4 regions of the Mesorhizobium sp. B2-4-2 genome follow, and region 1 is predicted to be linked to each of the others. Evidence: predicted binding sites of a transcription regulator. Region 1 holds the regulator's gene; each other region holds the start of a gene.

Region 1 (7,365 bases):
TAGGCGCCCGACAGGATCTTGATCAGTGTCGACTTGCCGGCGCCGTTATGGCCGAGCAGGGCCACGACCTCGCCGGGGAAAAGATCGATCGAGGCATCGTCGACGGCGCGAATGCCGCCGAACGCGATTGAGATGTTGCGCATGTCGACCAGCGGGTTGCCGGCGGGAGCGATCCTGTCAGCCATGATTGTCCTCCTCCCTCAAACGCGTTTGCGATAGACGGTGTCGAGCCACACCGCGATGACCAGCACGGCGCCGACGACGATGCTCTGCAGCGGCGAGTCGACGCCAAGCAGCACCATGCCGGATTGCAGCGACTGCATCAAAAGCGCGCCCAGCATGGCGCCGATGATTGTTCCCGAACCGCCGGCGAGCGATGTGCCGCCGATGACGGCCGCCGCGATCACCAGCAATTCATCGAGCGTTCCGAGCACGTTGGTGGCCGAGTTCTGCCGGGCTGACGAGATCGCGGCGGCGATCGTGGCCAGCACGCCCATGATCATGAACACTTTCATCGTGATCCAGCGTGTATTGATGCCGGCGAGGTTGGCTGCTTCCGGATTGCCGCCAATGGCAAAGACATAGCGACCAAAACGGGTGCGTTTGGTGATGAAGGTCATGACCAGCCCGACGGCGATGGCCATCAGCACCGGTATGGCGATGCCGTGGGCGATGAACAGGCCGCCCTCGGGCACGGTTATGTTGTTGGCGGCTGCATATCTGTTCACGATGCCGACTGGCCACGGATAGGAATTGGCCAGCCAAACCGCGCCCATGATGACGGCGCAGGTCAGCACGCCGATCAGCGTCTCGGCCCAGATCGGACGCAGCGGGAAACGGAAGCGCTTGCGCTGTACCCGCCCGTTGAACAGCGCAAGCACCACCGCAAGGCAGGCGGCGATACCGACCACCCAGCTCCAGGTCGCGCCGATCGATCCGGCCGGGCCGCCGCCCATCAGCTGGAACGTCGCGTTGAGCGGCGCCACCGTCTGGCCGCTGGTAACCCACCATGCCGCACCGCGCCAGACCAGAAGCCCGCCCAGCGTCACGATAAAGGCCGGCACTTCGAGATAGGCGATGACAAAGCCCTGGAAGGCGCCGATCAACAGACCGAGCACCAGGCCGATGACCAGCGCCAGCACCCAGATCCATGGGTTGCCAAGCTCAAGCCCGACGAAGCGCACTAGGAAATGCACCTGGGCGAAGCCCATGACCATGCCGATCAACCCTTCGGCGGAACCGACGGACAGATCGATATTGCGCATGACGATGACCAGCACCATGCCGCAGGCCATGATGGCGACGGCCGAGGTCTGCACCGACAGGTTCCACAGATTGCGCGGCGTGAGAAAGGTACGGCTGTCGAAATCGAGCGGATTGACGCCGAGACGCAGGCTGGACAAGACATGCAACCCGATCCAGATCAGCAGCAGCGCGCCGATCATGCCGAGCATGCGCGTGTCGATCTCGGTCGCCTTAAGGAACCGGGCGACGGCGCCGAGTTCCGACGCACGCGCGGTGTCGGCCTGCGGGTTGGACGTCGTATCGGTCATGATTTTCTCCCACCGGCCTGCCCGTCCGATGCGGGATGCCGGAAGCCAGCCTAGAAGTTACCCGCCCGGGGCGGAAAAACAAATTTTCTTGAAAAAACGCCGCGGCTTGGCAGCCGCGGCGTTCATCGCATGAAATGGAAGATCAGTTGCAGGCCGCTACGCTGCCCGCCGCGACGCCGGCACAGACCTCGTCTTTCTTGATCCAGCCGGCGTCGATGACGATGTTGAGATTGTCCTTGGTGATCGCAACCGGGGTCAGGAACAGCGATTTGACGGTGTTCCCACCGGGCGTTGTGAAGTCCTTGACGCCGGCGATATCGGTCATCTTCTTGCCGTCGGCCAGCTGCGAGGCGATCTCGGCGGCATTCTTGCCGAGTTCACGCGCGTCCTTCCACACCGACACGGTCTGCGTGCCGAGCGCGATGCGGTTCAGCGCCGCGTGGTCGCCGTCCTGGCCCGAGACCGGAACGGTACCGGCCAGGCCTTGAGCCGTCAGCGCCGCGACGACGCCGCCGGCAGTGCCGTCATTGGCCGCGACGACCGCGTCGACCTTATTGTCGTTGGCGGTCAGGAACTGCTCCATGTTCTTCTGCGCGTTGGCCGGCAGCCAGCCATCCGTATAGGCTTCGCCGACATTCTTGATCTTGCCGCTGTCGATGGCGTCCTTGAGCACTTCCATGGAGCCCGAGAACAGGAAATCGGCATTCGGATCGGCACCCGAGCCCTTGATGAAGACGTAGTTGCCTTCCGGCTTCACCTTGAACACTTCGCGGGCCTGCATGCGGCCGACTTCCTTGTTGTCGAAGGTCAGATAGAAGACGTCCTTGTTCTCGATCAGGCGGTCATAGCCGACGACCGGAATGCCTTCGTCGAGCGCCTTCTGCACCGCCGGGCCGATGGCGGAGGCGTCCTGCGCCAGGATGATCAGCGAATTGGCGCCCTGGGAGATCAGGCTCTCGACGTCGGTGAGCTGCTTGCCGGGATTGGACTGGGCGTCGGCGGAAATATACTTGTCGCCGGCGGCTTCGATCGCCTTCTTCATGGCGGCCTCGTCGGTCTTCCAGCGCTCTTCCTGGAAGTTCGACCAGGAAACGCCGATGACCTTGTCCTTCGCCTGCGCGACCGACGCGAGCGTCAGCGACATGGCGACACCCGCCAGGATGGCGGCTGTGAATCTCTTCATCTTAATCCTCCCTGCGCCGCGTATGGCGCGACCAAACAGGCCCGTAGGCCGGCACAAAGGCTCTATTTTTTCGAGCCTCGAAAAAACACTGGTCCATCGTCGGAACGCTGTCAACGTCGATTCTGATGTATTTTGATGTCCTCGTGAATTTTTTTCGAGCTCCGGAATAAATAATGACAGCCAAGGCCGGTTCTGCCAGTATTTGACGGTCGTCGGGATCCTGGGGAGAGAACGCGGCGACGGGGAGGATGCGAGAAACATGTCGGTCGGAATCCGCCACGACGATTTGCGCCGACGCAACCGGGCGATGGTGATCGCGGCCGTGCGCCGTGCCGGGCAGCCCTCGCGCACCGAGATTGCCGCGACCACCGGGCTCAGCCATTCCACCATATCGGCGATCTCCTCCGACCTGATTGGCGAAGGCATCCTGGCGCAGAGCAAGCCGAGCGAGGCCGGTGCGCTGAAACGCGGCCGGCCGCAGGTCGGCCTCAGCCTCAACCCTGAAGCCGCGGCGGTGATGACCGTGGTGCTGTCGCTGAATTTTCTCTCCGTTGCCGTCATCGACTATGCCGGCCAGGTGATATCTGAAGAGCAGCGCCGGCTGGACACGCTCACCCTGTCGCGCGAGGCGCTGATCGGCGAATGCGTGGCCATCGTCAGGCGGCGGTTCGAGGATCCCGACCTCGACGTCGGCAGCATCGCCCGTATCGCGCTGGCGATCCAGGGCATCACCGACACGGATGCGCGCACCATGCTGTGGTCGCCGATCACGCCGCAGACCGACATCGCCTTCGCCGACATACTGGAGGCCGAGTTCGGCATTCCCGCCACCATGGAGAACGATTGCAACATGATGGCGGTGGCGCTGCGCTGGCGCGATCCCCAGCGCTACCGCGACGACTTCATCGCCATCCTTTTGTCGCACGGCATCGGCATGGGCTTGGTGCTGAAGGGTGAACTGTTCACCGGCACCCATTCATCCGGAGGCGAGTTCGGCCACATGATCCATCGCCCCGGCGGGGCGCTCTGCCGCTGCGGGCGGCGCGGCTGCGTCGAGGCCTATGCCGGCAACTATGCCATCTGGCGCAACGCGAGGCAGCTTGGCGAGGACACCGAGCCCGTCGACGTCAGCGACGCCGACATGCGCACCCTGGCGGCCTCGGCGCGCGAAAAGGACGGGCCGGAGCGCGAAGCCTACCGCAAGGCCGGCGAGGCGCTGGGTTACGGCCTTGGCAGCCTGTTCGCGCTGATCGATCCGGCGCCGGTCGCCATGGTCGGCGTCAGCGCCGCCGCCTTCGACCTGATCGAGCCGGCTCTGCGCGAGGCCATTGCCCAGACCGCCGGCGGCCAGCACTCGAAATCGATTTCCTTCGACACCGAGCCGAACGAACTGCCACTGATCCGCGAGGGCTGCGCCATGCGCGCGCTGACCTTCGTCGACCAGGAGATTTTCGCGCCGGGGGCACAGGCGAAATCAGGCGTGGGCGAGAACGTTGCGTGACATATCCCTAGTCTTCGCGAATCGCATACCCCGCGCCCCGAATGGTGCGGATCACGTCAGGCATGCGGCCATTGTTGACCGCCTTGCGCAGCCGGCCGACATGCACGTCCACGGTGCGCTCGTCGATATAGATCGTTTCGCCCCAGACATTGTCGAGCAGTTGGCTGCGCGAGAACACGCGGCCGGGATGTCGCATCATGAATTCGAGCAGGCGGAACTCGGTCGGCCCGAGCCGGATCTCGCTTTTCTTGCGGTAGACCCGGTGCGATTCACGGTCGAGCACGATGTCGCCGACCTTGAGCACGCTGGACAGAACTTCGGGCTTGGCGCGGCGCAGCAGCGCCTTGACGCGTGCCATGAATTCCGGCGTTGAGAACGGCTTGACCAGATAGTCGTCGGCGCCGGTGGAGAGACCGCGCACCCGGTCGCTTTCCTCGCCGCGCGCCGTCAGCATGATGATCGGCAGCCGCTCGGTCTCGGGCCGCATGCGGAGACGGCGGCAGAGCTCGATGCCGGACACCGCCGGCACCATCCAGTCGAGCACAAGAAGGTCAGGGACATTCTCCTGCAAGCGGATCTCGGCTTCGTCGCCGCGCGTCACCACCTCTACCTGATAACCCTCCGATTCCAGATTGTAACGGAGCAGCACACCCAGCGGCTCCTCGTCCTCCACCACCATGATGCGTGGCGCGATCATCGACTGGTCACCCCTGCCGTCAAGCCGCTGGCGCCGACATCGCCGTCTCGTCCTGCTTCGGGCGATTGGCGGGCAATTGCGTGCCGGTCAGCACATAATAGGCATTTTCGGCAATGTTGGTCACGTGATCGCCGATGCGCTCGAGATTCTTGGCGCAGAACAAAAGATGCGTGCAGGCGGTGATGTTGCGCGGATCCTCCATCATGTAGGTCAGCAGCTCGCGGAAGACCGACGTGTATTTGACGTCGATGCGTTCATCGTCGGCGCGCAGCTTGGCAAGTGCCGCGGCATCGCGCGCCGCATACTCCTCGATCACGCCTTGGACCTGGATCAGCACAAGCTGCGCCATGGCGTCGATGGAGTGCGACAGGTCGCGCGGCGTGGCGGCAAGGCCGACGGTGCCGACGCGCTTGGCGATGTTCTTGGCGAGATCGCCGATGCGTTCGAGATCGCCCGCCATGCGGATCGAGCCGACGACATGGCGCAGATCGTCCGCCATGGGCTGCCGCTTGGCGATCAGGGTGATGGCGCGGTCGTCGAGTTCGCGCTGGCGCGCATCCATGATCGCGTCGTCGGAGACGACGCGCTGGGCGAGCGCGTTGTCGGAATTCAGGAGCGCCTTGGTCGCGCCGCCGACCATCGATGAGGCGAGATCGCCCATGTCGCGGATCAGCCTGCTGATCTGTCCGAGATCTTCGTCAAAGGCTGCGACTGTGTGTTCGGCCATGATCTTGGTCCTCGTATGCCTGGGATCAGCCGAAGCGGCCGGTGATATAGTCCTGCGTGCGCTTCTCGCGGGGCGACGTGAAGATCTTCTCGGTGCGGTCGAACTCGACCAGCTCGCCCAGATACATGAAGGCGGTCTGCTTCGACACGCGCGCCGCCTGCTGCATGTTGTGGGTGACGATGACGATCGTATAATCGGCCTGCAACTCGTCGATCAGCTCCTCGATCTTGGCGGTCGACAGCGGATCGAGCGCCGAGGCAGGCTCGTCGAGCAGGATGACCTCCGGCTTCACCGCCACCGTGCGGGCGATGCAGAGGCGCTGCTGCTGGCCGCCCGAAAGGCTGAGGCCGCTGGCGTTGAGCTTGTCCTTGACCTCGCTCCACAGTGCCGCGCGCTTCAGCGCCTGCTCGACACGGCCGTCCATCTCCGCCTTGCTGAGCTTCTCATAGAGCCTGACGCCGAAGGCGATGTTCTCGTAGATCGACATCGGGAACGGCGTCGGCTTCTGGAACACCATGCCGATCTTGGTCCTGAGCAGGTTGAGATCCTGCGAACGGTCGAGGATATTCTGGCCGTCGAGCAGCACCTGGCCCTCGGCGCTCTGCCTCGGGTAAAGCTCGTAGATGCGGTTGAAGACGCGCAGCAGCGTCGACTTCCCGCAGCCCGAAGGCCCGATGAAGGCGGTGACGCTGCGCTCGGGCAGCGACAGGCTGATATCCTTCAGCGCCTTCGACTGGCCATAGTAGAAATTGAGGCCCTTGACCTCGATCTTGGCTTTCTCGACCGCGACTTCGGGCGTATTCAACTCAGTGGACAACATCGGTTTCATCTGTCCTCTCTGCGTCCGGTAAGGCTGCGGGCGAAGATGCTCAGCCCGAGAACCGTAAGGGTGATTATGAGTGCGCCGGTCCACGCCAGCTGCTGCCATTCCTCGTAGGGGCTGAGAGCGAACTGGAAGATGGTGACGGGCAGGCTGGCCATCGGCGCATTGAGATTACTCGACCAGAACTGGTTGTTGAGCGCCGTGAAGAGCAGCGGCGCCGTCTCGCCGGAAATGCGGGCGATGGCCAGCAATATGCCTGTGACGATGCCCGACAGCGCCGCACGGTAGGCGACCGAGCGGATGACCACCCAGCGCGGCGCGCCGATCGCGGCGCCGGCCTCGCGCAAGGCGTTCGGCACCAGGTTGAGCATGTCCTCGGTGGTGCGAACGACGACCGGGATGACCAGGATGGCCAGTGCGACGGCACCGGCGATCGCCGAGAAATGTCCCATCGGCCGCACCAGCAGCTCGTAGACGAACAGGCCGACGATGATCGAGGGTGCCGACAGCAGGATGTCGTTGATGAAGCGCACGACGGTGGTGAGGCGCGAGAAGCGGCCATATTCGGCCATGTAGGTCCCAGCGAGGACACCGATCGGCGTGCCGACGATGACGGCGATGACTGTCATCATGATACTGCCGTAGATGGCATTGAGCAGGCCGCCGGCATCGCCGGGCGGCGGTGTCATTTCGGTGAACACAGAGAGCGAAACACCCGACAGGCCCTTATAGAGCAGTGCGCCGAGGATGAGCGCCAGCCAGGCCAGGCCGATGCCCGCCGCCGTGACGCATAGCGTCATCATCACGGCATTCCTGCGCTTGCGTCGATTGTGAAGCGATGTGGCCGTCGACATCGGTCAGGCTCCCGTGCGGCTGTCCAT
Region 2 (7,365 bases), on a different contig from region 1:
CAGAACTCGCTGCCCGGCCGGAAAGGCAGTGGCGGCCTAAGGATGGTTTGCAGCGTCTGCGTCGAGGCAACGAAAGTGTAGTAGATCGGAAAGGCCACGATCAGTATGCCGAGGATGAGCACGGCATGTGCAAGGAAAATGCGAAACGGGGATTGACCGATCATCGCGCTCCTCAGCCGTAATGAACCTTCCGTTCCACGTAGCGGAACTGGATGGCGGTGAGCGCGATGACGATGACCATCAGGATGACCGACTGCGCCGCCGAATCGCCGAGGATCAGATTGACGAAGCCGTCATTGTAGACCTTGTAGACCAGTGTCTCGGTGGCCTTGCCCGGCCCGCCGCCGGTGACGGCGTGGACGATGCCGAACGTGTCGAACAGCGCATAGACGGTATTGACGACCAAAAGGAAAAACGTCGTCGGCGCCAAAAGCGGGAAGACGATGGTCCAGAAGCGCTTGGTTTCGCCGGCGCCGTCGATCGCCGCCGCCTCGATCAGCGTTTTCGGCACCGCCTGCAGCCCGGCGACGAAGAACAGGAAATTATAGCTGATCTGCTTCCAGGCGGCCGCCGCCACCAGAAGGATCATGGCGTCGGTGCCGTTGAGCAGCGGATCCCAGGCGACGCCCAAACGTCTCAGCAGATAAGACAGCGAGCCGATCGATGGATTGAACAGGAACAGCCACAGCATGCCTGCAATCGCCGGCGCCACCGCGTAGGGCCAGATCATCAGCGTGCGGTAGAGGCCTTTGCCGCGCACCACCTTTTCCGCCATCACGGCAAGGAGCAGCGCCACGCCCATGGCAACGATCACGGTCGCGAGCGAAAACACCACTGTGACCTTGATCGAGTTGAGATAGGCCGGGTCGGCAAGCACCTTGCGGAAATTGGCAAACCAGACGAACCTGCTCCTCAGCCCGAACGGGTCCTGCCTCAGCATCGACTGGTAGAGCGCCTGCCCGGCCGGCCAGTAGAAGAACACCAGCGTGATGGCAAGTTGCGGCGCCACCAGGAGGTATGGCAAGACTTTGTTGGGAAAGACGACGCGCGGGGTCAATGCGCCGCTCCGGCGTGGAAAGCCGAGCGGCACTCTACGGCGCTCACCGCTGCCCTGCCGGGCATCTCCCCTTCTTGGAGGAAGATTGGCAGTTCCTGCGGCAGCTGCCATTCTCCAGCTTTGACAATCGCCGAAAACGGTCGCGACAGCCAGTCTCCCCCCTTCAGGGGGAGATGCCCGGCAGGGCAGAGGGGGGCCTCGTAGAGCAAGGACTATAACTCGATAGGTTCGGACGCGCCCTAATTCCCCAGCGCTTCCTTGATTGCCGCGTTGCCACGCGTGACCGCATTGTCGAGCGCCTGCTGGGCGGTTTCCTGGCCGGCAAGCATCTTTTCGAACTCCTCGTTCTGGATGTCGCGCACCTGCGGCAAGTTCGGCAACCGCACGCCCTTCGAATTGTCGGTCGGCGCCTTGCCCGTCATCTGCAGGATCGGCGTCTCGCGACCGGGATTCTTGTCGTAGAAGCCGGACTTTTTCGTCGCCTCATAGGCGGCGAGCGTCACCGGCAGGTATCCCGATTTCTGGTGCAGATATTCCTGCACATCGGTCTTGGACAGATAGGCGAAGAAAGCCGCGACGCCTTTGTACTCCTCGTCGGACTTGCCGCCGAAGACCCAAAGGCTGGCACCGCCCGGCGTCGTGTTCTGCGGCGCGCCCTTGGCGTCGCTGTCATAGGGCAACTGGCCAATGCCGTAGTTCATGCCCGACTTGACGATGTCGCCTAGGCCGCCCGAGGATTCGGTGAAGATGCCGCATTCGCCGGCGAGGAATATCTGCTTGGCTTCGGAGGTGCGCCCGCCATATTTGAAGGTGCCGTCCTTGGCCAGATCGGCGAGCGCCTGGAAATGTTTGACGAAGATCGGCGAGTTGATCTTGAGTTCGACATCACCGCCGGCCAGGCCATTCTGCTGCGTGGCCCACGGCACATCGTTCCACGCCGCGAAGTTTTCCAGGTGTATCCAGGTCAGCCAGGTCGAGGTGTAGCCGCAAGCGGCGGCGCCGCTCGCCTTGATCTTTTTGGCATCCTCCCACACCTCGTTCCAGGTCTTGGGTGGGTTGTTCACATCGAGCCCCGCCTTCTGGAAGATGTCCTTGTTGTAGTAGAGGATCGGCGAGGAGGAGTTGTAGGGGAAGGACAGCATGGTGCCGTCCGGCGTCGAATAATAACCGACGATGCCTGGCAGATACTGGCTCTTGTCAAAGTTCATCCCGGCGCCGGTCAGCACCTCGGCCACTGGCTTGATCGCGTCCCGGGCCGCCATCATCACGCCGGTGCCGACATCGAACACCTGGATGATGTCAGGCGACTGGCCGGCGCGATAGGCGGCGATGCCGGCATTCAGCGTTTCGGGATAGGTGCCCTTGAAAACCGGAACAATCTGGTAGTCGCCCTGGCTGGCGTTGAAATCCTTGGAAATCTTGTCGACGACCTCTGCGTTGGCGCCGGTCATGGCGTGCCACCAGCTGATCTGCGTAACGGCGAAGGCGGAGGTTGTGGAAAGCAGGGTCACGGCGACACCGGCCGCGAAGCCAAAGAACTTCATGTTTCGTCTCCCGTTCTCATTGCTTGTCATTGGCGAAAGGGGCACTCCCGCAATGGCACTATGTGTCGTTCGCGCGCAGCGGACAACGGTTTTGTTGCGGACAGGCGCACTTCATATCCGGCTAAAGTAGCGTTCACTTCCGGATGAAAGTGACCCGGAAAAGGATTGCATAGCGGCTTGCTGCTTGAATTGATGTACCAGGGACCTGTCTCGAGACGGTCAGCGACCTCACCGACGGACGGCGTCTAACAGCACATGACAACACTGACATGACAACGCTGAAAAAGGCGTCGGTTTAATGCTCGGTCGATGCGTGGAAATTCCCGTCCCGCGCTCAGCCTGACGGATTTGACATCGGCCAATCAGTCTGCTGGCCGGGAATGGGTCTGCCGCCGCTCAGTTCTGCTGCCGCTCGGTTCCAGAAGCGCGCGGCAAGTAGAGATGCAGGCTTGTTCCCTGACCGATTTCGCTATCGATTCGGACATGCCCACCGGATTGCTTGATGAAGCCGTAAACTTGGCTTAGCCCGAGTCCCGTACCCTGCCCTTCCGATTTTGTTGTGAAGAATGGTTCGAAAACGCGCGCCAGGGTGTCCTTGCTCATTCCACAGCCGGTATCGCGTACAGTCACGCGAACAAATGAAGCCGCCGCTGAACGCAAATCCTCCAGATCATTTGGAAAATTGCTGGTCTCAATCGTGAGAGTGCCATTGCCTTTCATTGCATCTCTGGCGTTCACGGCAAGGTTAAGAACGGCGATGTCGAGCTGGTTGGCATCGATAAGGATAGGGTCCAAGGCTGGATCCAGATTGCATTGTACCCGGATGCCGCTCCCCAACGTCCGTTCCAGCAGCGTCGTCAGCCCCTTGATACGTTCATTGAGATCAATCTGTTCCGGGACCAGGGATTGGCGTCGCGAAAAGGCAAGCAGTTGCTGTGTTAGCGCTCCTCCATTTTCGATCCGCCTGAACATCTCCTCGACCAGCAGAGCGACTTTCTCATCCGCAGGATCTTTAGCGATCTGTTTCTCCAGAAGCCGAAGGCCAGACCCGAAAACGGCGAGTAGGTTGTTGAAGTCATGGACAATGCCAGCTGCGAGGCGTCCAATGGCCTCGAGCTTTTGTGACTGGCGTGCGTTTTCTTCTCTTGATCGCTGGGCCGAGACATCGCGCAGGCTGGCAAGCAATGCGGGCCTGCTGTCCCAGGTAACCTCGACCGTACGCATTTCCACTTCTGCCGGCTTGCGGCCGGAACGGTGAACGGTGATCTCGGCGATCTCTCCGGAGACGACCGGACGGCCGAGCGGAACGTGGAGGAGTTCGTCAAGCGGCTGTCCAAAAATTACGGCTGCCGCAGGATTGGCATAGAGCACTGTTCCGTCCAAATCGACCACCAGCATCCCGTCGGCGGTATTTTCGATCAACTGGCGAAAGCTGAGCTGGCTGATGCCAGCCGGAGATGTATCTCCGGGCGATTCCAGCATTTCGGCGGCGTTTTGCGCCGTATTCAAGGCGCTCTTCATGTCGACGTGTTGTCCACGGCGGAGTCGCCGAACACATCAGGCGCGCTGTCAAAGGGCTTTCCAAGATGCATACCGCCACTGTCGATGGTGAAGCGCCGTATCTGTTTGTCGTGTTCGCTGCCGCGCATTTTCAGCACCATCATGCCGCGATGCATGAATTCTTCCTGCTGAATGTAGCGCAACAGAATGATCGAATCGGTGAGTGTGGAAATATGCTGCTCGCTAGCGCTCTGGCCTCCGACAAGCGATTTGTTGGTAGCGGTGCAAAGGCCGGCAATTTCGCGCTTCTTTATGAAGGAGGTGACGCTGATCAAGAACTCACGAAACCCGGTTTCTGGCGCGATGCGCTCCAATGCCGACAAGCTGTCGATTGCCATGCGATCGGGTTTGAACTCCGCCACCAGTTCGCGGATCATCAGAAGGTGATCCGGCAAACTCTGCGCTTCCGGATAAAGGCAGACTACCTTCAGGCGACCATCCGCCTCCATCGCTTCGAAATCGACGCCCCAGCTACGCGCGTTGCGGAAAAGCTGGCCGCGGCTCTCCTCATAGCCGACGAGCAAGGCGCGTTCGCCCGCAGCCACTCCGCCCGCCAGAAAGTTGGTGACAAGTAGAGTCTTTCCGGTGCCTGTGGCTCCACTGACAAGGGTTACGCTGTCGCGAAAGAACCCGCCGCTGCACATTTTGTCGAGTTCGGAATTACCACTGGTGACCCGTTTCGTGCTTGATTGCTGCTCCAGGCGCAACGATGACAGAGGCACAGCTACGATGCCCTGTTCGGCGACCAGCGTTATGGGCACTTCGCCCTCAACGTGACGGCTGCCGCGCATTTTCAGGACTTCTATGGTCCGCCGACGGCGCTCGCGATCAAGGGCATTGCGAAGGATCACGACATTGTCTGCGACGAACTCCTCTATTCGGTGACGGGAGATTTCACCATATTCACTGTTGCGTTCCGCGGTCATAAGGACCGTCAGCCCTTCTTTCTTCAGCGCGGTCGCAATACGTAGAAGTTCGCGGCGCACTGCCGTCTGCTCGGCTACGAAATGATCGAAAAGTTGGGTAACCGAATCGAGCACGATGCGCTTTGCCCCGGCGCTTCGGCTCGCGTGCAGAATGCGGGTCAGAAGACCGGCGAGGTCGAAATCGCCCACAACCACCTGGTCCTGATCGCGCGGGCTCGCATCGACGAAAACAAGCTTGTCCGCCGCTCGCCAGCCGCGGATGTCCCAGCCGAAGCTCGCCATGTTTACCTCGATCTCGGTTGGCGACTCCTCGAAAGTGACGAAGACACCGGCCTCATTGAGACCGGTGATGCCATGCGCCAGGAACTGCGTGGCGAATACGGTCTTGCCGCTACCGGGCGTGCCGCCCACGATGGTGGTGCGTCCGCGCGGCAAGCCACCCATCACCAAGTCGTCAAAAGCCTCGATCCCTGTATTGACGCGTTCAAGAACCGGGTCGATAGAGATCTCATCCGTCGCGGTCATGAATATCATCCTTCTTGCGAAAACCGAAATAGTCCAGAACCTGAGCGATATTGCTGATGTCGCCCACCAGACGGCGCGGGGGATCAGCGGATTCGTCGGAGAGCGTCGGCGTTGCTAGTATCCCTGCTCGCTCCGCCTCATGAGGATGTTCCAGGATATCGAAGATCTGGATTTCAATGGATGCGCTCATCTCCTCGATTATCTTCAGGCGGCTTTCCAGTGCCCGACGAGCACCGGGCGTGTCTCCGGCGATGTAGAGCCGGAGAAGGGGATGGGCCCCTGAAGCGGGCGGTTGTTCCGGGTTCATATCTCACGCTGGTTGCACGGGTTCAGTATCGACGTGCTCTACGCGACACGCCAGCAATTCAACCGCAGGGCTTTGTTGTCCGCCTTGGGCGATCTTCTAGCATTTCGCCTGGAGCCGACGCGCCACAGCTCGCGCTCGATGGGGCCTGGATCAGCACCCCTGTCACTTCTTAGACATTCGCGCTTTGCGCGTCTGCGCACTAGTGGACATTTCTCCGGTTATTGGGATATGGGCCGCAAGCGATCGTTCGGAGGAGTGTAAATGGAAGCCCGCGCCCACATAGACTCCGGCATGATCGGCAACAATCTTCTGCGGGCACTCACCGCGGCAGATTGGGCAATCCTCGAGCCTTGGCTGGATGAGTGGTCGGCCCCCACCGGAACACTGCTTTATGAACCTGGTGACACGGTTCGCCATGCATACTTCCCGAGAGGTCCCAGCCTGATTTCCTATCTCGTCGTGCTGAGCGACGGGCGTGCGATCGAGACGGCTCTGGTCGGACGAGAAGGGGCAATTGGCGGAGTTGTCAGCCAAGGCAGGCTCCCAGCTTACGCTCGCGCTGAAGTACAATTGGGAGGTTCGTTCTTCCGCATCGACCTGCTTAACCTTGAAGAGGCGAAGTCCAGGTCGTCGACGCTACGGAATCTGTTCGCGCGGTACGCGGACTGCCTGATGGCGCAGATGTTCCAGTCCGTGGCCTGCAATGCCGCGCATTCGATCGAGCAACGGACAGCGAAATGGCTGCTGGCCGCCATTGATCGGACGGGCACTCCCGATCTGGCGCTGACACAAGAACAGCTCGCCGTAATGCTCGGAGTCGGCCGGAGCTATTTGAGCCGCGTCATACGCGATCTGAAAGAACACGGTCTCATTGAGACCCATCGTGCCCGGATCGTCGTTCGCAAGGTCGACGGCCTGCGGTGGCTTGCTTGCGAGTGCAATGCGGCGGTCAGTCATCACTTCGACGAAGTATTGAAGGGCGTCTATCCCCTGCCGACCAACGGCTCGTCTGGCCGATAGCACAAACGGCTCGCCATATATGTCCTTAAGGTGAGTCCCTGGACGCCGAGGCTTGGACTACTATCTCGGCAAGCCGGCACCGATCCAGGCATTCGACGAATTGACCGGGTCGGCTCAGGCCGCCGCGGATGGGCTGGGCGGAACCGTTGCGTGGTCAAGCCGCGCTTGCGCCCAGCCTTGTCCCAGCCTCTTCAAGACCCGAGCGCGGCCTCGACAAGCCGCTTGGCGTCCGGCCCCGACCACTCGGCCGGGCCGTTCATATGGGCGATCAGGCAGCCTTCGCCGTCGATCAGCATGGTGACGGGCAGGCCGAGCGCCAGGCCGCGCGTCTTGAGTTCGTTGAACAGCGCCATCGTCGAATCCCTGTAATAGCCGAGCGCCTCGACGCCGGTGTCCTTGAGGAACTTCTTCGGCTTCACGTCGTCG
Region 3 (7,365 bases), on a different contig from region 1:
ATTGCCGGCTTTATCGATTTCCTGAGCGAGCCGCGCATCCGCGCTCTGACGGACGCCTGGTATCACATGGTCGGCAATTTGACCGCCGTCGTTCTGGCGCTGATCAATTTCTATCTTCGCTACAGCCAAGGCGCCGAAGCGGCAGTTCGCCCATGGGGAGTGCTGCTTTCATTGATCGTTGTCTGCATCCTGCTGTTTACCGGCTGGAAAGGCTGGGAAATGGTGTACCGTCATCACGTCGCGGTTCTGGACGCGCCGACACAACCTTCGGCAACGCCGTCGGCCAGCACGCGTCGTGCCGATCACGACCGGCACGCGGCATAAAAGGAAGGTGTTTCGATGTTCAGGTCAGGCGAGCGCCACCTGACCATCAACACCTTTAGTCGATCAGCCCCGACATGTCGGAGAACGCCATCGCCTTGCGCAGCACCTCGGCAAAGCGCTCGCCTGCCGCTTCGCGCGAACCGCTATTGTCGATCGAGGTGACGCCGGGTCCGGAGAGCGTCACAGGGGCGCTGCGCGCCAGGCGTGCCAGAACCTCCCCGCGCGACTCGCGGCCACGCATCGCCAGCCGCCCGGCCAGCACATCGGGCGAAGCGGTGATCTCGACGACGGCCAGATTGGCATAGCGCTCCCGCAAGGCAGGAATGATCGCGCGCGATACGTTGGCGACAGCGACATGGCCGTTGGCCACTGCCCAATCGACCTCGGCCGGCAGGCCGTAGCGCAGGCCGTGCGCTTCCCAGGAAACGGCGAAGGCGCCGTCGGCTTCGGCCTCGATGAAGGCGGCATCGGCCAGCGTGTCGTGATCCTCGCTTGCCGTGTCGCTCGGTCTGGTGATGACGCGGCGCACGAACTCCAGCCGCGGCTCGTCGGCGAAAAGCGCCTTGGCATGGCCGATGATCGTATCCTTGCCGGCGCCGCTCGGGCCCACCACGGCAACGAAGACGCCGTCGCGTATCGGAAACGCCTCGGCCGACAGTTCACGCTCGATCAATGCCGAAGCCATCACGCGACCCGCCGCCCCTGCCGCCAGACCGTGCGCACCACCGGAACGTGGTCGTCGAGGCGCACGCGCACCAGGTCGGCCCGGCGGCCCTCTTCGATGACGCCGCGATCGGAAAGACCGACGGCCTCGGCCGGGTTCTTGGACACCATTGCCACCGCCTGCGGCAGGGAAATGCTATCGACGACGTCGCCGAGAAAGAAGGCGGACTGGATCAGGCTGAAGGGGATGTAGTCGGACGACAATATGTCGAGCAGGCCGTCGCTGGCCAGCGTGCGCGCCGAGACGTTGCCCGAATGCGAGGCGCCCCGCATGACATTGGGCGCGCCCATCAGCACGCCGAGCCCTGCATCCTTCGAAGCCCTGGCGGCTTCCTCGGTGGTTGGGAATTCGGCAACGCGCACGCCTTGCTCGATGGCTTCGTCGACATGGCCCGTCGTCGCATCGTCATGGCTCGCAAGCACGATGCCGCGCTCGTGGCAGGCGGCGGCGATGAAGACGCGGTTCGGGGCCGAATTCCGGGCCGATTCGCCCATCCGCTTCTCGCAGAATTTCTGGAAATCGTGATCGGTCAGCTTCAGCTTGCGCTGATAGTAGTAGGCGTAGGTTTCGAGGTTGACGAACTGGCGCTGGCCTGGCGCATGGTCCATCAGCGAGGCGAGCTTCACCCGTTCGTCCGTCTCGAAATTGGCGAAGGCCCTGAGGCAATCCGGCGCCGAGACCTCGCAGCGTAGATGGATGAAATGATCGGCCCGCAATCGATCCATCCGCACGCTGTCCTCGATCGCATCGGCGAGCTTGCGGATGTCGGCGGCGTTGAGATCGGCATCCTCGTCCATGCCGACACGCAAGGCGTCGAGCACGGTGGTGATGCCTGCCGTCGCCACCTGCGCGTCATGGGCGAGCACGGCGGCGATCGGGTTCCAACGCACCTTGGGCCGCGGCGCATAGTGGCCTTCCAGGTGATCGGTGTGCAGCTCGACCAGTCCCGGAATGATGAAGTCGCCAGCCATGTCCTCGCCGGCTCGCACGACGCCGGCGGATATGTCGGCGATCAGACCGTCACGCATCACGAGCGAACCGTCGATGATCTCGTCGGCAAGAACGATGCGGGCGTTGCTCAGAATGGTGTCGGCGGTCATCTTAGGCAGTCCTTGGTTTTTTCTCGCCTTTGCGGCTTGTTGCTTCAGGCGGTTTTTCTGGCCGGACGGCGCCCGAGCGCGTGCTGGGAAAGCACCATGAACGGGGCGCCGGGTTCGGGCTCGATGAACAACGTCAGCGCGTCCACCGGAACCGGCTGGCGCAGCACCTCGGTGAACAGGCCCTCGATTGCCAGGCGAAGACGATGGCTTTCCTGTGGCCCGGCCCTGCCGGACAGCGTCATGTGAAAGCGGAAGCTCTCGAAGACGTAAGGATAGCCCCATTGGCAGAGATTGCGGAATTCGCCCGGCTTCAGCGAGTCCGGGCTGCGCCGCTCGATCTCGGCCTCCGTCAACGGCGCGCGAAAGCGGTCGAAATCGCGCACCACATCATCGGCGAAGCGATTGAGCGGAGGCAATGGCGCCTCCGGCACCAGTGCGAAGAAACCGTCGATCTGGCTGACGACGAGACGCGGGATCATCACAACGGGCGTCGCCTGGGCAAAGGCGTCGAGCGCTGCGCGCAACGAGGCTTCGGTTTCGTTGGCCGCTAACCGGAAAGGGGCTTTCAGCGTTGCGTGAAAACCATAGCGCCGTGCCGATGCGGTGTGGAAGGCGACTTCCGCCGCCGACAAATCGCCCACCGCCTCCACCGGTCGCGTCGCGGCGCCGAACGGGTCACGGCCCAGCCAGTTGGCGGCGATCCGCGCCAATTTTTCGTCCTGTTGGGGGGTGAAGTAGATGGCGTAGCGCATCGAAAATCCTCGTCAGCCCGTTGCCATAGGTGATTTCCATGACGGATTGACGAAGCTTTGAAGGGTTTTCGAAGGCAAATCGACCCCGCCGGTCCTTAGCCGACGATTTTTCTGATCTGGACCAACAGGTTCAGCCGTGAACGCGCAACGGTCAGGCCTTCATCAGCCATTCGTGCTCGGGCGCATTGTGGAATTTCCACGTCCGCTTCGGGCCGGCCATGACGTTGAGGTAGTAGAGGTCGTAGCCATGGCAAGCCGCGCAGGGGTGATAGCCCTTGGGCACCAGCACGACGTCGCCGTCCTCGATCGCCATCGCCTCGTCCAGCGCGCGGGAGCCGTCCTTGTCGGCGTCGGTATAGACCCGCTGGAAAGCAAAGCCCTGCGGCGGGTTGAGGCGGTGGTAATAGGTTTCCTCGAGATAGGATTCGTTAGGGAGATTGTCCTGGTCGTGCTTGTGCGGCGGATAGCTCGACGTATGGCCGCCGGGCGTGATGACCTCGACCACCAGCAGCGAATCGGCCGGCTTGCCCTCGGGCAGGATGTTGGTGACGTAGCGCGTATTGGTGCCCTTGCCGCGCACCTCCTGGCCGAGGTCGTCAGGCCCGATGACGCGAACCGGCAGGCCGCCGCTCAATCCCGGCGCCGAGCAGACCGCCAGTTCCAGTCCGCTATCAGCCGTCACCGACCAGTCCGATCCCTGCGGCACATAGACCGACCATGGTTTGCCTTCGAAGGGCGACATGCGCTGGCCGAGCAGGCCGAGATCCTTGCCGCCGGCCGCGACCGTGCCCTTGCCGGTGACGAACACCAGGCAGACTTCGCGATCGTCCGTTGTTCCCGAAGCCGTTTCGCCCGGTTTCAGCCGATGCAGGTCGAACCCGACATAGGTCCAGCCGGCGCTTTGCGGCGTGACGTGCGCGACACGGCCATGGCCCTTGTCGGCTTTGACCAGCAGCTTCGACATCCGGTTACTCCTTCGGTTCGACTTCGGCGGGCGCCTTGTTCTCGTCGGCCGGCTTGTAGAGATAAAAAAACTGCCAGACGCCATAGCCGGCGAAGCCCAGCGCGATCACGCCCCAGAACGGCGTGCCGCTCGCGAATTCGATGATCGACCAGATGACGCACACCGCGACGACGGCGACACGCCGCCACAATGGCCGGAAGAAGGGGTGCTCGGAATCTTTCATCGCGGCAACCTACAGCAAGCCCGGCCTGGCGAGAACCCGATCAGACATCGGGGAAGCCCTGCGTCTCGACCGTATAGCCGGCCGCCGTCATCACCCGCATCAACTCCTTGTGGCCCACCTGCGCCATCTTGAGCGGCGGGTTCTTCTTCGGGTCCTGTTCGGCCTCGACCACGAACCAGCCTTCATAGCCGTGGTCGGCGAAACGCTGCACGATGGCGCCGAAATCCAGCGAGCCGTCGCCCGGCACGGTGAAGGCGCCAAGCGCCACCGCGTCGAGGAAGGACTGCTTCGTGCGGTCGAGCTTCTCGATCACGCCCATGCGCACATCCTTCACATGCACATGGCTGATGCGCTTGTGGTGATTGTCGATGGCGCGCAGCACATCGCCGCCGGCAAAGGCCAGATGGCCCGCATCGAGCAGCAGCGGAATGCCCGCTCCGGAATGGCGCATGAAGGCGTCGAGCTCCGGCTCGGTCTCGACCACCGCCGCCATGTGATGATGATAGGAAAGCGGCATGCCTTGCTCGGCGCACCATTCGCCGAATTCGGTCAGGCGCCTGGCATAGGCCTTCATCTCGTCGCTCGAGAGTTTCGGCTTGGTGGCGAGCGGCTTCGAGCGGTCGCCCTGGATCGAACGGCCAACCTCGCCATAGACGATGCAAGGCGCGTTGACCGCCTTGAACAGGTCGATCATCGGCTGGATGCGATCCTTGTTCTTGCTCATCTCCTCGTCGACCAGCGTGCCCGAGAACCAGCCGCCGCACAGCGTGACGTCAGCCGCCTTCAGGATCGGCAGCATCACCTTGGGGTCCTTGGGAAAGCGCCGTCCCATCTCCATGCCGGTGAAGCCGGCCGAACGCGACTGGCGTAGGCACTCCTCCAACGACACGTCGTCGCTGAGTTCCGCAAGATCGTCGTTCCACCACGCGATGGGGGACATGCCCAGTTTGGCTTTCAAGTCGTCACTCCGGTTCTTGTTCACCCTCCCCCTTGTGGGGAGGGTCGCTGCGAAGCAGCGGGGTGGGGGTGCGGCGCCAGACCCTACCCGGACCTTCGGTCCGACCTCCCCACAAGGAGAGGTAGGGGGTGGGCAGCGCCGAGATCAATCGCCGACGCTCTGCATCCGCCGCTTCTCGTCATAGACCTTGCGCGCCGCGTTCACTTGGCTGCGCTCGGAGACTTCCGGCACCGCCACGTCCCACCAGTGGCCGCCGGCATCGGTGGAGACCAGCGGATCGGTGTCGATGACCAGCACCGTGGTGCGGTCGTTGCCTTTCGCCTGAGCCAGCGCCGTCTCCAGCCCTGCGATCGACGAGACCTTCTCGGCGATCGCCCCCATGCTCGCGGCGTGCGCGGCAAAGTCGACGTCGGGCAGCACCTCGTGGCGCGCGTCCTTCAGGAGATTGTTGAAGTTGGCGCCGCCGGTCGCCATCTGCAGCCGGTTGATGCAGCCAAAACCCCTGTTGTCGAGCAGCACGATGGTTAGCTTCAGGCCGAGCATCACCGAGGTGGCGATCTCGGAATTGAGCATCAGATAAGAGCCGTCGCCGATCATGACGACGACCTCTTCCCCGGGCTTGGCCATCTTGGTGCCGAGCCCGCCGGCAATCTCGTAACCCATGGTCGAGAAGCCGTATTCGGCATGATACGAGCCGGGCGCGCCGGCCTGCCAAAGCTTGTGCAATTCGCCCGGCAGCCCGCCGGCGGCGTTGAGCAGCGTCACGCCGGAGCCCATGGCGCGTTGCACGGCGCCGATCACCTGCGCGTCGGAAGGGTAGGCGGCATTGGTCGACGCCGTCACCTTGGCGGCTTCGGCCTGCCATTCCTTCTTGCCGGCTGCCGCATTGTCGGTCCAGGCGGATGGCGCCTTCCAACCCTTCAGCGCGGCACCGAGTTCGGCCAAGCCTTCGGCCGCGTCGGCGACCAGCGGCGATGCCCGATGCTTGCCGGCATCGAAAGGCTGCACATTCAAGCCGATGATGGTCTTGCCCGAATTCTTGAACAGCGCCCAGGAGCCGGTGGTGAAATCCTGCAGGCGCGTGCCGATGGCGAGCACGACATCGGCCTCTTCCGCCAGCCGGTTGGCGGCCGACGTGCCGGTGACGCCGATCGCCGCCATGTTGAGCGGATGATCGTCCGGCAGCGAGGATTTGCCGCCCTGCGTTTCGCAGACCGGAATGCCGGCGCCTTCAACGAATTTCGCCAGTTCGTCCGAGGCCCGAGAATAGAGCACGCCGCCGCCGGCGATCACCAGCGGCTTGCTTGCGCTCTTCAGCGCTGCAACCGCAGCCGCCAATTCAGCCCGATCCGGGCGCGGCCGGCGCTGGCACCAGACCCGTTCGGCAAAGAAGCTCTCGGGATAGTCATAGGCCTCGGCCTGCACGTCCTGGCAGAGCGACAAGGTCACCGGCCCGCATTCGGCCGGGTCGGTCAGCACGGCCATGGCGCGGTTGAGCGCCGGGATGATCTGCTCCGGCCGCGTGATGCGGTCGAAATAGCGCGACACCGGACGAAAACAGTCATTGACCGTCGCCGTGCCGTCGGAAAAATCCTCGGCCTGCTGCAGCACCGGGTCGGGAATGCGGTTGGCGAAGACGTCGCCCGGCAGAAACAGGACAGGCAACCTGTTTACATGCGCAAGTGCCGCCGCCGTCACCATGTTGAGCGCGCCGGGTCCGATCGAGGAGGTGGCGGCCATGAAGCGGCGACGGAAATTGGCCTTGCCATAGGCGATCGCCGCATGCGCCATCGCCTGTTCATTGTGGGCGCGGAAGGTCGGCAGTTCGTCGCGCACTTGGTAGAGCGCCTCGCCGATGCCGGCGACATTGCCGTGGCCGAAGACGGCCCAGACGCCGCCGAAGATCGGTACCTTTGCGCCGTCGATCTCGGTCTTCTGTTTGCTCAGGAAACGGGTCAGCGCCTGCGCCATCGTCAGGCGGATTGTCTTGCTCATTGGTTTCCTCCGCAGTCCCAGTGCCCGTGCCTTCTTATGCTGCTTTACGGCCGCGCGCGGCAAGCCATGCCTCGGTCAGCTGCTCGAAGCGCGATGCCATGTCGGCAACCGCTTCGTCGTCCGACATCCTGCCGGAAAGCCATTGTTCGGCGGCGTTGATGAAGATGGTGCGGCCGACCGCGAAACCCTTCACGATAGGCGCCTTGGCCGTCGCTGCGAAGGCGGCCTCCAACTCGTCCTGCGGCGCCTCCAGGCCGAGCAGCACGACGCCGCGGCACCAGGGGTCGTTCTTCAGGATCACGGCCTCGATCTTCGTCCACGCGCC
Region 4 (7,365 bases), on a different contig from region 1:
CAACGCAGCCGATCAAGTGAACGCACTTTCTCTCGAACGCTTGGTCGTATTGCGCTAGACTATCCCTGAGGCAAGCCTGCTGGTTCCCAGCAAAGGCAGTGCTTCGGGAGGCTGCGATGGAATATGTCCGGGATTTCAAGCCCGCGCCGCCGACATCGGCCGTCATCGCCTCCAGCGTCTACACAGCCGGGCGCCGCATCGCCGACATCCCGATCGAGGAAGCCGGCACATGGGCAAGGAAAGCGGGGCACGTGGTGTGGATCGGGCTGCTTGAACCCGACCGCGAGCTTCTGCTGCGCGTGCAGGCGCAATTTCATCTGCATGAGCTCGCAATCGAGGATGCCGAGCATCCGCACCAGCGGCCGAAGATCGAGCAATATGGTGATGCGCTGTTCATCGTCGCCCGCACCGCGCAGCTGATCGAGGGCCGCGTCACCTTCGGCGAGACGCATCTGTTCGTGGGCAGCGGCTACATCGTCAGCGTCAGGCACGGCCCTTCGACATCCTATGCTGTGGTGCGCCAGCACTGGGAAAGCTGCCCGCATTCACTGGCCAAGGGCGAGGATTTCGTCCTCTATGCCATTCTCGATTTCATCGTCGACAACTACATGCCGGTGCTCGAGCAGATCGAGGATGAGGTCGAGGCGATCGAGGACCGGGTCCTGCTGAAGCCGATGACCGGCCCCGATATCGAACGCCTTTATATGCTGCGTCGCGATCTGTTGCGGCTGCGCAATGCCGCACTGCCGCTGGTGGAGGTCTGCCGCCGGCTGACCAGCGCCGACCTGCCGCAGATCCATTCAGCCATGCACCCGCTGTTTCGCGACGTGACCGACCATATCCGCACCGTCCAGGAAAAGATCGACAGCTTGCGCGAAGTGCTGGCCTTTGCTTTCGAGGCGAGCCTGCTGGTGGGCCAGAGCCAGGAAACGGCGATCTCCAAAAAGCTCGCCTCATGGGCGGCAATCCTGGCCGTGCCGACAGCCTTCGCGGGCATATACGGCATGAATTTCAGCGACATGCCGGAACTGAAGATGGAATACGGCTACCCGATGGTGCTGCTGGCGATCGCGCTGATCTGCAGCTTCCTCTACTGGCGGTTTCGCAAGAATGGATGGCTGTGAGAGTAGGGCAGTAGGCAGTAGGCAGTAGGCAGTAGGCAGTAGGCTAAACGCTCGGGAGCGCAAATTCAAAACATACTGCCCTACTGCCCTGCTGCCTTAGTCCCTTATCTATTCCGCCGCCGCTCCGCTGCCGGCTGGAACGCCACGCGGGCATGGTATTTACAATAGGGTCCGGTTTCGGCGGCTTCGTTGCCGCAGAAATTGAAGTCCTCCGACAGCGGATCGCCGTTCGGCCATTTGCAGGTGCGCTCGGTGAGTTCGGTGAGCTGGAGATGCCGCGAGATCGGCACCACCACATTCTCGACCGGCCGGATATAGTGGCGGGCCACCGGCTCGGCATCGAACTGCGCTTGCAGCGCCGTTGCTCCGATCGATGTCGTGACGTGGCGGGTCGCACTCGCGGGGCGCGACACCGATTTCTGCGCGCCCGACCCTTGCGCCGTCTTCTTCTGGCGTGCCGGCGCTGCCGTGGCGCGCCCGCGGCCCGACAATTTCAGCCGGTGCACCTTGCCGATGACGGCATTGCGGCTGACCCCTCCAAGCTGGGCAGCAATCTGGCTTGCGCTCAGACCCTCCGACCACAGTTTTCTCAAGAGTTCGACCCGCTCGTCAGTCCAATTCATGACCGCGCTCCTGCTAAGCGTACGGCAATCGGAATCCATTCCCGGCCCAGCACCACTGCTGGGGCAGACACCACATATATCTGGTGATTAGGTCCGCCGCACGAAATCTAGTTATTTCCCGACTACAACTACCTTATGCGCTGACTCGGTGACAAGAGTCCGAAGTGCAACACGAATCGGTTTTTTCGGTTTTCCCCAACTTGCCAGCTCACTTATGAGCCGGCGTCCCGTCGGGAGGCTTGCCGCGCGCCACTACGCGACGTTTTCGTTGACTTCATGGCTGAAAAACCCGATAAGCCGCAAAGGCCGCCGCTTTGGCGGCTTTTTTGATTTTCCGGTTCCGGAGACGCATATAATGAGCGGTTCGGCGCTTTTCGAGACCTTTGCTCGCGCACCCCTGGCTTTCGACCATGGGGAAGGCACTTGGCTGGTTACCGACAAGGGCGAGCGATATCTCGACTTTGCCGGCGGCATAGCCGTCAATTCGCTGGGCCACGGCCATCCGCATCTGGTCGCGGCGCTCACTGAACAGGCTGCCAAGCTCTGGCACGTCTCCAATCTCTACGAGATCCCGGGGCAGAGCCGGCTCGGCGAGCGGCTGGCCGACGCCACCTTCGCCGACAAGGTGTTCTTCACCAATTCGGGCGCCGAGGCGCTGGAATGCGCGATCAAGACGGCGCGGCGCTACCATTTCGTCAAGGGCCATCCCGAGCGTTTCCGCGTCATCACTTTCGAGGGCGCCTTCCATGGCCGCACGCTGGCGACCATCGCGGCCGGCGGCCAGTACAAATATCTCGAAGGCTTCGGCCCCAAGGTCGAGGGTTTCGACCAGGTCGGCTTCGACGATATCGACGCCGCCGAAAAAGCGATCACGCCGGAGACCGCGGCGATCCTGATCGAACCGGTGCAGGGCGAGGGCGGTATCCGCCCGGTGCCGACACAATCGCTGAAGCGGCTGCGGCAGCTCTGCGACCAGCACGGCCTGCTGTTGATCTACGATGAGGTCCAGTGCGGCATCGGCCGCACCGGCAAGCTGTTCGCGCATGAATGGTCGGGGGTCGCTCCAGACATCATGGCCATCGCCAAAGGCATTGGCGGTGGCTTCCCGATGGGCGCCTGCCTTGCCACCGACGAGGCGGCTGTCGGCATGACCGCGGGCGTCCACGGCACTACGTTCGGCGGCAACCCGCTGGCCATGGCGGTCGGCAATGCCGTGCTCGACGTGGTGCTGGAGGAGGGCTTCCTGGCGAATGTGCAGCGCAAGGCGCTGTTGTTGAAGCAAGGGCTGGCAGGGGTGGCCGACGAATTCCCCGAGGTCATTGAGGATATCAGGGGCACGGGGCTGATGCTGGGCCTCAAATGCGCCATGCCCAACGGCAAGGTGAACATGGCGCTGCGCGACCAGCATCTGCTCGCGGTTCCGGCCGGCGACAACGTCATTCGCCTGCTGCCGCCGCTCACCGTCACGGACAGCGAGATCCATGAAGCGCTGGAGCGCATTCGCGCCGGCGCCAAGGCCCTGACCGAGGCAATCGCCGCTGAAGCCGCGAAGTAAATTCGAAAGCTCCTGATGTCACTTCGTCATTTCACCGACCTCTCCGCCGTTTCCGAAGGCGACCTGCGCTCCATGCTGACCGACGCAGTGGAGCGCAAGGCGCGCCTCAAGGCGGGCGAGCGCTCGAAACCGCTCGAAGGCAAGGTGCTGGCGATGATCTTCGACAAGCCGTCGACGCGCACGCGCGTCTCCTTCGATGTCGGCATGCGTCAGCTTGGCGGCGAGACCATCATGCTGACCGGCACCGAGATGCAGCTCGGCCGCTCCGAGACCATCGCCGACACCGCCAAGGTTCTGTCGCGCTATGTCGATGCCATCATGATCCGCACCACCTCGCATGAGCGGCTGCTGGAGCTGACCGAGAATGCGACCATCCCGGTGATCAACGGGCTCACCGACGATACCCATCCTTGCCAGCTGATGGCCGACATCATGACCTTCGAGGAGCATCGCGGTCCGGTCGCCGGCAAGACCATCGCCTGGACCGGCGACGGCAACAACGTGCTGCATTCGCTGCTGGAAGCCTCGGCGCGGTTCCGCTTCAACCTCAACGTCGCGGTGCCCGAAGGCAGCGAGCCGGCGCAGAAGCATGTCGACTGGTCAAAGGCGCATGGCGGCAAGCTCTCCTTTACCCGCTCGCCAGAGGAAGCCGTCGACCAGGCCGACTGCATCGTCACCGACTGCTGGGTGTCGATGGGCCAGGAGCACCGTGCCCGCGGCCACAATGTGTTTTCGCCCTACCAGGTCAACGCCAAGCTGATGGCCAAGGCAAAGCCCGACGCGCTGTTCATGCATTGTCTGCCGGCGCATCGCGGCGAGGAAGTGACCGACGAGGTCATCGACGGTCCACATTCGGTGGTCTTCGACGAGGCCGAGAACCGGCTCCACGCCCAGAAGGCCGTGCTTGCCTGGTGTCTTGGGGCCTGAAGTGGACTTGAAGTGTCTTGGCGCTTGACGTGCCGGGGAACTTGATCTCCGGAGGCGCGATGCCTATCTGCGCGGCATCACGCAAATCAAGCGCGTTTAGACGCATGCTCCCCAAAGGGCGGCATGGCCGCGCCCTGGAGCTTTGTCATGCTGGAAACCCATCAAGTGGCTGAACATCACCCCAAACTCGGCGAATTCGGTTACGCCGGCGATGATCACGTCGTGCCCTTCGAGGTCGGCCCGCTCGATGTGCGCGGCCGCACCGTGCAGCTTGGACCGATGCTCGATGCGATCCTTGGCCGCCATGATTATCCCGAGCCGGTCGCCCGGTTGCTGGCGGAAGCCTGTGTGCTGACGGTGCTGCTCGGCACCTCGCTCAAGTTCGAGGGCAAGTTCATCCTGCAGACCCGCACCGACGGGCCTGTCGACATGCTGGTCGCGGATTTTTCCACCCCCTCGGCGCTGCGTGCCTATGCGCGCTTCGATGTCGACCGGCTGGAGGCGCTGATTGCGGCCGGCGAGACCTCGCAGCAGACGCTGCTCGGCAACGGTGTGCTGGCGCTGACCATCGACCAAGGTGCCCACACGCAACGTTACCAGGGCATCGTCCAGCTCGACGGCGAGACCCTGGAAGAGGCCGCGCGCACCTATTTCCGCCAGTCGGAGCAGATCCCGACCGATCTCCGGCTTTCGGTCGCCAAGCTTTTGACGCCCGGCCCCGGCGGCGCGCACGAGCAGTGGCGGGCGGGCGGCATCCTGGCGCAGTTCCTGCCGCAGGCCTCCGAGCGCATGCGCGTTCCTGACCTGCCCGGCGGGGATGTCGATCCGCGCGAGGAGATCCACGATCCCATAGACAATTCCTGGCAGGAATTGCTGGCGCTGCTCGGCACCATCGAGCCGACCGAACTGATCGATCCGACCATCGGCGCAGAGCGGCTGCTCTATCGTCTGTTCCACGAGCATGGCGTCCGCGTCTTCGGCGGCGTTCCCGTCGCCGATCAGTGCTCATGCTCCCGCGACAAGATCCGCGGCATCCTCGAGGGCTTCTCCGCGCAGGAGATCAAGGACAGCACCGAGGACGGCGGCATCCACGTCGCTTGCGAGTTCTGTTCGACGCAATATGACTTCGACCCGGCGGAATTTACGACTCAGTAGGGTTCTTGTTTCTCCCCGTTCTACGGGGAGAAGGGGCCCAAGAGCGGATGAGGGGCGGCGCTGCCCCTCATTCCTGCCGGACATTTCTCGCCGTATAGTGACGGGGAGAACGACGCTGTCGCCGATTTTGCCTCGTCTAATTCACCGTCCGCCTTGTCCCCGGCAGGTCGAGTGAGAAGGCGGGGATGGCGATGTCGAATGTCTCGCCCCGCTCGTTGCGCATGGTGTAGTGACCGACCATGATCCCCGACGGGGTCGAGAGCGGACAGCCCGACGTGTATTGATAGCTGTCGCCGGGATTGAGTTCGGGCTGATCGCCGACCACGCCGGCACCTCGCACTTCCTCGACCCGGCCGGCGCCGTCGGTTATGTGCCAATAGCGCGACAACAGCTGCACGAATTCGTCGGACTGGTTGTCGATCGTTATCTGGTAGCCCCAGACATAGCGGTTTTCCGAAGGATCCGAGCGGTCCTCGAGATAGAACGGCCTGACCTGCACTTCGATGTTGCGCGTGACGGCGCGGTACATGAGCGGCTCCAAAACAAATCCGGTGTGGAACATTCGGCGCTCTTTGCGGTTCGATCAACCGTGCGCGTCCGAGTTGCTGTCCCTGAAGGGCAGGTGCCGACAAACAATGTCATTTGAGTGACACATGACAATGATGGTGTGCACCAGCAATGCCGGGCGACTCGGGCGCTCTGTCGAACTGTCGAAAACGGCCGCCAAGCGGGCCGGGTTTTCTGGAGTGACCGGATATCGATGGAACTCGCTCTCATAACCGGCTCGCTTTCGATCGCTCTCATCGCCTCAAATCTCGCCAGCATCCTGCTCGCCTGCTCGCGCCTGAAACGGCGCGCCGCCATCGCGCCGCCGGCCGGCAAGCCGCTGCCTGTCTCGATCGTCATCCCGGCGCGCGGCGTCGAGCCGTTTACCCATGAGACGCTTGAGCGCGCTTTCTCGCTCGACTGGCCGCGCTACGAACTGATCTTTTGTGTCGCCCATGCCGACGACCCCGCGGTCAAGCCGATCCGCGCCGCGATCGCCCGCTTTCCAGCCGTGCCGGCCCGCCTGCTCACCGGCGACGACCGCGTCAGCGCCAACCCGAAACTGAACAACTGCGTCAAGGGCTGGGAGGCAGCGCGCCACGACTGGGTCATTCTCGCCGATTCCAACGTGCTGATGCCGAAAGACTACGTCCAGCACCTGATGGCGGCATGGCGGCGGGACACCGGCCTGGTTTGCTCGACGCCGATCGGTTCGCGGCCCGACGGCTTCTGGGCAGAAGTCGAATGCGCTTTCCTCAACACGCTGCAGGCGCGCTGGCAATATGCCGGCGAGGCGCTTGGCCTCGGCTTTGCCCAGGGCAAGAGCATGTTGTGGAACAAGCAGATGCTCGACGCCAATGGTGGCATCCGTGCGCTCGCCGCCGAGATCGCGGAGGATGCCGCGTCGACCAAACTGGTCAACAGGCTCGGCCTGCGCGTCAATCTCGTCGCTTCGCCCTTCGAGCAGCCGCTCGGGCAGCGCATGCCGGGCGAGATCTGGTCGCGCCAGGCCCGCTGGGCGCGCCTGCGCCGCGTCACCTTTCCGCTCTTCTTCGCGCCCGAGATCCTGACCGGCGTGGCGGCTCCGCTCGTGCTGGCGCTGATCGCCGCGGCCAGCGCCGGCGTCAGCCTGCCCATGACAGCGCTTTGCGTGCTGGCGCTCGCCTACCTGCCGGAATGCATGCTCGCCTCGGCAAAGGGCTGGTATCTGTCGCCGCGCATCGTCACCGCGATGATCGCACGCGACCTGATGTTGCCGGCGATCTGGATGCGCGGTTGGCTGGGCGGGGCCGTCGACTGGCGCGGCAACGCCATGACCATCGGCACCAAGGCGGCCGAGCTCGAAGAGACGCCCTCCCGCGCTTGATGTCGGCGGTTCAGCTTGATGTCGAGGAAGGTTATCGTATATACAAAAATTGTTGAACTTGGCTCTATT

Evidence for each region. Region 1 encodes PhoB, which activates phosphate uptake and scavenging genes when phosphate is short. Its sites were predicted from a motif close to TGTCATNNANCTGTCAT; they were not measured.
Region 2: a site for PhoB is predicted at 2,860-2,876, ahead of ugpB (sn-glycerol-3-phosphate ABC transporter substrate-binding protein UgpB). Genes of this name have one in related genera too.
Region 3: a site for PhoB is predicted at 2,939-2,955, ahead of FJ942_RS24655 (DUF1045 domain-containing protein). Genes of this name have one in related genera too.
Region 4: a site for PhoB is predicted at 6,021-6,037, ahead of FJ942_RS08465 (ceramide glucosyltransferase). Genes of this name have one in related genera too.

What each region holds. Positions count from the first base shown of each region.
Region 1 is NZ_VFVM01000015.1:93,501-100,865, reverse strand. Features, by position in the region: gene FJ942_RS25670 (ATP-binding cassette domain-containing protein) at 1-185, opposite strand, end outside; gene FJ942_RS25665 (sugar ABC transporter permease) at 201-1,553, opposite strand; gene xylF (D-xylose ABC transporter substrate-binding protein) at 1,696-2,736, opposite strand; gene FJ942_RS25655 (ROK family protein) at 2,996-4,237, shown strand; gene phoB (phosphate regulon transcriptional regulator PhoB) at 4,245-4,934, opposite strand; gene phoU (phosphate signaling complex protein PhoU) at 4,954-5,661, opposite strand; gene pstB (phosphate ABC transporter ATP-binding protein PstB) at 5,687-6,490, opposite strand; gene pstA (phosphate ABC transporter permease PstA) at 6,487-7,338, opposite strand; gene pstC (phosphate ABC transporter permease subunit PstC) at 7,342-7,365, opposite strand, start outside.
Region 2 is NZ_VFVM01000011.1:61,917-69,281, reverse strand. Features, by position in the region: gene ugpE (sn-glycerol-3-phosphate ABC transporter permease UgpE) at 1-164, opposite strand, end outside; gene ugpA (sn-glycerol-3-phosphate ABC transporter permease UgpA) at 173-1,057, opposite strand; gene ugpB (sn-glycerol-3-phosphate ABC transporter substrate-binding protein UgpB) at 1,297-2,601, opposite strand; gene FJ942_RS22680 (ATP-binding protein) at 2,998-4,122, opposite strand; gene kaiC (circadian clock protein KaiC) at 4,119-5,612, opposite strand; gene FJ942_RS22670 (circadian clock KaiB family protein) at 5,596-5,919, opposite strand; gene FJ942_RS22665 (Crp/Fnr family transcriptional regulator) at 6,181-6,939, shown strand; gene FJ942_RS22660 (TlpA disulfide reductase family protein) at 7,131-7,365, opposite strand, start outside.
Region 3 is NZ_VFVM01000014.1:19,103-26,467, forward strand. Features, by position in the region: gene FJ942_RS24640 (DUF2231 domain-containing protein) at 1-324, shown strand, start outside; gene phnN (phosphonate metabolism protein/1,5-bisphosphokinase (PRPP-forming) PhnN) at 380-1,012, opposite strand; gene FJ942_RS24650 (alpha-D-ribose 1-methylphosphonate 5-triphosphate diphosphatase) at 1,009-2,148, opposite strand; gene FJ942_RS24655 (DUF1045 domain-containing protein) at 2,193-2,900, opposite strand; gene iolB (5-deoxy-glucuronate isomerase) at 3,052-3,864, opposite strand; gene FJ942_RS24665 (DUF3329 domain-containing protein) at 3,869-4,087, opposite strand; gene iolE (myo-inosose-2 dehydratase) at 4,128-5,045, opposite strand; gene iolD (3D-(3,5/4)-trihydroxycyclohexane-1,2-dione acylhydrolase (decyclizing)) at 5,190-7,040, opposite strand; gene iolC (5-dehydro-2-deoxygluconokinase) at 7,075-7,365, opposite strand, start outside.
Region 4 is NZ_VFVM01000003.1:314,915-322,279, reverse strand. Features, by position in the region: gene phoU (phosphate signaling complex protein PhoU) at 1-20, shown strand, start outside; gene FJ942_RS08495 (magnesium and cobalt transport protein CorA) at 117-1,124, shown strand; gene FJ942_RS08490 (GcrA family cell cycle regulator) at 1,229-1,747, opposite strand; gene FJ942_RS08485 (aspartate aminotransferase family protein) at 2,103-3,302, shown strand; gene argF (ornithine carbamoyltransferase) at 3,318-4,229, shown strand; gene FJ942_RS08475 (Hsp33 family molecular chaperone) at 4,353-5,384, shown strand; gene apaG (Co2+/Mg2+ efflux protein ApaG) at 5,521-5,913, opposite strand; gene FJ942_RS08465 (ceramide glucosyltransferase) at 6,145-7,296, shown strand.